Linked DNA regions of Prochlorococcus marinus str. MIT 1214. The main gene of each other region encodes a partner of the protein of the gene in region 2 in a complex. Links are inferred from orthologs where the notes say so. Each region holds a gene or a part of one and is shown on either strand. Other genes may lie near its edges.

The links. Proteins that work in one complex are often made in the same cells at the same time.
Region 1: the proteins of accD (region 2) and accC are in contact, whole or in part, in a solved structure (PDB 8UXZ), measured with the Escherichia coli proteins. The link is inferred for Prochlorococcus marinus str. MIT 1214 from one-to-one orthologs.

Annotation. Positions count from the first base shown.
Region 1 is NZ_CP114777.1:1,475,324-1,478,218, reverse strand. Bases 79-2,895 are described here. They hold accC (acetyl-CoA carboxylase biotin carboxylase subunit), read right to left. Parts: upstream 2,251-2,895; coding sequence 907-2,250; downstream 79-906. Other genes in these bases: O5639_RS08115 (glycosyl transferase), read left to right, coding at 2,486-2,895; O5639_RS08130 (YggT family protein), read left to right, coding at 594-893; psbX (photosystem II reaction center protein PsbX), read right to left, coding at 336-506; O5639_RS08140 (Ycf66 family protein), read right to left, coding at 79-252. Also shown: more of O5639_RS08140, read right to left, coding at 1-78. UniProt on the Escherichia coli protein: This protein is a component of the acetyl coenzyme A carboxylase complex; first, biotin carboxylase catalyzes the carboxylation of the carrier protein and then the transcarboxylase transfers the carboxyl group to form malonyl-CoA.
Region 2 is NZ_CP114777.1:200,036-202,860, forward strand. The notes cover bases 31-2,777. They hold accD (acetyl-CoA carboxylase, carboxyltransferase subunit beta), read right to left. Parts: upstream 1,973-2,777; coding sequence 1,088-1,972; downstream 31-1,087. Other genes in these bases: O5639_RS01030 (Gfo/Idh/MocA family protein), read right to left, coding at 31-669; O5639_RS01035 (hypothetical protein), read right to left, coding at 691-1,095; O5639_RS01045 (prepilin peptidase), read right to left, coding at 2,033-2,512; O5639_RS01050 (phosphoribulokinase), read right to left, coding at 2,573-2,777. Also shown: more of O5639_RS01030, read right to left, coding at 1-30; more of O5639_RS01050, read right to left, coding at 2,778-2,825.

The sequences.
Region 1 (2,895 bases), 1.3 Mb from region 2 along the record:
CAGGCGAACACTTTCATACGCAAAGAAAACAGTTGTTCCTGCAAGTAAAAACTGTCCAAACTGAAGGATGGGATCTAAACGCCAACCTTGAAAAAAAAGTATCCCTCCACACAGCAAACCAATAGCTGCAAAAAATACATCGTAATCTCTTGCCAATGCTGGCTTAAAAGATCTAAGAAAATATAAGCCAGCTCCGCATACAGCTAGAACGATGCCAACAATGCTGGCCCAATTTAGACTGGCATTGACCAAGTTTGCCCTCTTAAATAAACATTTTCAGGTTGAAACCAACCTTATATTTATCAGTCTATGGCATAAATAGGTGTTTGCTAGGGCTATCTACTCAATGCATCTTTTTGGCTTACCCAAATCAACGCAGCAGCAGCAGGTGCAACTACCAAAGCTCCAGCGGCAAGAAAACTCCCTATCATCCCAACAGCAGAACTAGTAGCAGCTTGACCAGAAGCTCCAGCACTAAGGAACAAATTTAAAAAATGAAAAGTCATTTCAGCTAATTCTTATGCAAGACCGAGTAATCTTACGCAATAAAAGATGATTTATGCCATCTATTCAATAATGCTTTGAGCTTTGTGATGCCTCTGTTAATTAAAAGTCTTCCAACCCTGCATTTTTTAATGGGTTTTTTAATAGGTTCGCTAACCCTTGCATTCCTTCTCAGAATTATTTTGACTTGGTATCCAAAAATAGATTTAAGAACTGGTTTATGGCCAATTATCTTTTTACCAACTGAACCTATACTTGCAGCTACTCGAAAAATTGTGGCACCTATAGGAGGAGTAGATGTTACTCCAATTATTTGGGTAGGTCTCTTAAGCCTTTTTCGCGAATTGTTTCTTGGTCAACAAGGTTTACTAACTCAAATTATATTTTGATCTTTAGAACTATTTACAACATTTCTTGTTCGACAAACTTTGTATGGACATCCCCTTTTGTAAATTCTTTTCTCTTGAGTAATTTCAAATGAAAATCAATAGTTGTTGTAATTCCTGTAACTGCACACTCGTTTAAAGCCCTTTCCATACGTTTAAGTGCAGCTTCTCTATCTCTTCCCCAAACAATTAATTTTCCTATTAAAGAATCATAAAAAGGAGGTATGTCATAACCGGTATACACATGGCTATCTACCCTGACACCAGGCCCACCAGGAGGCAACCAGCCTGTAATTTTACCTGGAGAGGGTCTGAAATTGTGACTTGGATCTTCAGCATTAATTCTGCATTCGATTGCATGTCCCTCAAGCTTGATCTCTGATTGACTAAATTTTAATTTTTCTCCTCCTGCAATTCGTAATTGTTCTGAAATGAGATCCATACCTGTAACTAATTCCGTTACTGGATGCTCAACTTGTATTCGAGTATTCATTTCCATAAAATAGAAGTTTCCATGACGATCCAGTAAGAACTCCACTGTCCCTGCACCTTCGTAATTGATACTTTTTGCTGCTGCAACTGCTGCTTCTCCCATCTGTAATCTCAACTGATCATCTAAAGCTGGACTGGGTGATTCCTCCAACAATTTCTGATGTCGTCTTTGAATCGAGCAATCTCTCTCTCCAAGATGCACAACATTTCCAAAACGATCAGCAAGAATCTGAACCTCTACATGCCTTGGACGATCAATAAATTTCTCCATATATAAACCTGGATTACCAAATGCAGCTTCTGCTTCCCCTTGTGCAGCTTTAAAAAGATTATCCAATTCATCAGCATGTCCCACCAAACGCATGCCTCTTCCACCGCCTCCTGCTGTTGCCTTAATCATTACTGGATAGCCCATTTCAGAAGCCAGCTGGGATGCATCTGAAACGCTCTCTAACAAACCCTCACTTCCAGGAACAGTTGGTACTCCAACCTTCTGCATAGTCGATTTAGCTGTCGACTTATCACCCATCGAACGTATTGCATGAGGAGATGGACCTACAAAAATCAGCCCATGGTCTCCGCAAATCTCTGCAAAGCGATCATTCTCAGCTAAAAAGCCATAACCAGGATGAATAGCATCAACACCTCGTGATGTTGCTGCAGCTAATATGTTTGGAATATTAAGATAACTTTTACTACTAGGAGAATCTCCTACACAAACAGCCTCATCAGCTAATTGAACATGTAACGCATTTTTATCCACAGTGCTGTAAACAGCAACAGTTGCAATCCCCATCTCACGACAGCTCCGGAGAATTCTTAAAGCTATTTCGCCACGATTAGCTATCAGCAATTTGCCTATGGGCATTCAAATTTATTTAGTCCTCTGGCGGATCGTATCAGTATTAGTGCCCAACACAGAAACGCATTAAGTAGAAGCTTAATAGGTTTAGCATTATGATCATGGTTACTTGGTGTTTAACTGAGTTACCTTGCGGATGTGGCGGAATTGGTATACGCGCATGTCTAAGGAACATGTGGCTTCGGCCTTGCGAGTTCAAGTCTCGCCATCCGCATTTTTCAAAACTAATGCTCATCAATAAATGAGTAATGATCCTGTAGCAATTATCTTTGTCTCAAATGGACCAGGTGAACTAGCTACTTGGGTTAAGCCACTGGCTCAAGAGCTGCATAAACAAATTGCGCTAAGACCTAAAGCAAAGGCATCTTCAATATCCTTAAATCTTGTTTTGGTTCCATGCCCGAACGCAACTGGCAATGAAAATCTCGTTGCCAAAAAATGGTTGCAATTTGAAAATATAATAAAAGCAAAAAATTTCTGGAAACTTCTTATAAAGCCTAAAAAATTTGGTTCATGGCCATCCAAAGGATTAGTAATTTTTTTAGGAGGAGATCAATTTTGGAGCGTTCTGCTTTCAGCAAGATTGGGATATTTAAATATGACATATGCAGAATGGATCGCAAGATGGCCGTTTTGGAATAATCGTATTGT
Region 2 (2,825 bases):
TTTTTTAGTGTTTTTTGATTGGGTACAAAATCTTTGTTTGATTGAAGTTGCATTTATTGCGCTTAATGAATGAGTTGGACCAATGAGCCAATGAATCATGTCAAAAGCATGGGTGCCTAACGCGCCCAATACCCCTCCACCAGAATCTTCGTCTGAATACCAATTCCATGGTCTATCTGGATTAGCTCTGCTGCTCATTAGCCAATCTAATTTTACAAAATATGGTTCATCTAGTTTCTTCTCGTTAATTATTCGCTTTGCTTGCATGAACTGAGGAACCGCTCGATATTCGTAATCGACAGCTATTTTTAAATTTCTTTTTAGAGCATTTCTTTGAAGCTCTTTTACTTCTTCAGAGTTTAAGCAAATTGGCTTTTCTAGTAAAAGATGTTTTCCTCCTTTAATTGCCTCTAGTGCAAGCTCGTATCTGGGTGCTGGCGGAGTAGCTATGATTATTCCATCTACTTTGGAATCATTTACTAAATCCTCCCAGGTCTCGTAGGCACGAAGATTGTGCTTATTACAGGCTTCTTTAAGCCTTTCTGGCCGAGGATGCCACAATCCCACAAGCTCAATATTCTTATTAGATAATGATGCAGGAATATGAACACTTTCACCGAAACCCAGTCCTGCAATTGCTATGCGAATCGGATGATCTGTATTGATCATTCTTTTAAATAATTGATGAGTTTAAACATTTTCGCAGCTATCTGAAATCACATCATCTAAAAGTTTATCCCCATTAGGGTCTTCCCATTTTGCGGATAAATTCTGTTTACCATTAACTGAAATATCCTTGAATTTATTAGTCATACAATTGATTTTCATTATATAAATATTCTCCTCTATTTCCTTTGAAGTGCTAGGGGCGATTTTTATGTATTTTGTGGTTAGTTCTATTATTCCTTTTTCTTCAATATCAATACTATCTCTATCTAAATATTGAATTCCAGCAGGTGTTCGACTAACTTCAACCCAATTAGTATTGGCTCCATATACTATATTTGTATTATTGAAAAAAATTAATAATATTAATACTAATATATTCAAGAGAAAATTAAATTTATTTTTTATTTTTTGATTTATTTTAAGCATTAGTTTGTAATTTTACTTCTTGTGTCTTATGTAATCGAAGTATCTTTGCCAAAGTTTCTTTAAGTTCTGTTCTTGGTACAATGGTATCTACGAAACCATGGTCTTGAAGATATTCTGCTGTTTGAAAATTATCAGGAAGTTTTTCTCTAAGTGTTTGTTCAATTACTCTTCTCCCTGCAAATCCAATAAGTGCTTTGGGTTCTGCAAGTATTAAATCTCCAAGCATGGCAAAACTAGCAGTAACTCCTCCAGTAGTGGGATGTGTAAGTAAAGGCATATAGAGCAACTGTGCATCTCTATGTCGTTCAAGGGCCCCTGAAATTTTTGCCATTTGCATCAGACTTAACATCCCTTCTTGCATTCGCGCACCACCCGAAGCGCAAACAATCAGTAATGGCAGTTTTTCTTTAGTTGAATGTTCGATAAGCCTTGTGAGCTTCTCTCCCACAACAGATCCCATTGAGCCGCCCATGAATCTGAAATCCATTACAGCTAATGCCATGGGAATAGAATTAACTTCGCATGTCCCTGTTAATACTCCATCTTTAAGACCAGTACTAGCTTGACTTTCTCTGAGCCTATCTGCGTAAGCTCGTCGATCTTTAAAACCCAGTGGGTCAACGGGAGTTAAATGATTATTGATTGATTTGAACGTATTTGGATCAGAAATTAGTCTTATTCTCTCTTCGCTATCTATTCGATTGTGATGCCCACAATTACTGCAAACACTGCAATTATCTATTAAATCTTTTCTATAAACTACCTGTCCACATTCTGGACATTTTTCCCATAGTCCATCACTTTCTTCAGATTCCTGAGTGACTTTGCCAACAAATTGGCCTTTTCTTCTATCAGCAAACCAGTCGAATAATGACACAGCTATGTTGTGATTGAATTTAATTTAATACCTTGAGTCCCTTTAAAAGGATTCGAAAGTTTAAATCTTATCTATAATCCAAGAACAAAATATTCCAATTGATAGGAATGGTGCAAATGGATACTGATGAAATGCTCTTAATTTTTTAGTGACTTTTCCATGCAAACTGTATATAGCTGATAGTAAAAATGAAATGCATAATGATAAGAAACTGAATTCTATACCAAGCCATATTGTACTGAAAGAAGTGAGTTTTATATCACCTATTCCTAATGAATTCACTCCGAAAATCTTATAACCTATTTTACTTATTGAATACATTGTTATAAAGATAACAACCATTGAAAAAAAATTATTTATTATTAAATCTGTAATATCTATTGTTTCTTTGGATAAACCTGTGCAAAACAAATAAAGAAGACCTGAAATTGCAAATGATATCAATTTGTTTTCACTTATTAGCATTGTATTTATATCTTCTATCGAGATGTAATACAAGATATAAAAAAGTATTAAAGTAAAGAATATATTAATCGCCATTATTTATTAACTTTATCTGATAAAACTATATAAGCAGCTTGGATTTATTGATTAATTTAATTAGCCTGCTGCTTTCTTCTCCTCTATCATTTTATGAATAATTGGTGTAAGAATAAGTTCCATAGCAAAGCCCATTTTGCCTCCATTAACAACAATACTTGTTGGACTAGACATGAAGGAATCATGAATCATTCCTAATAAATACTGGAAGTCAATACCCCATTTTTCCCTTGAACCTTTTCTAAAATGAATAATTACAAAACTTTCGTCTGGTGTTGGAATATTTCGACAAATAAATGGGTTTGATGTATCA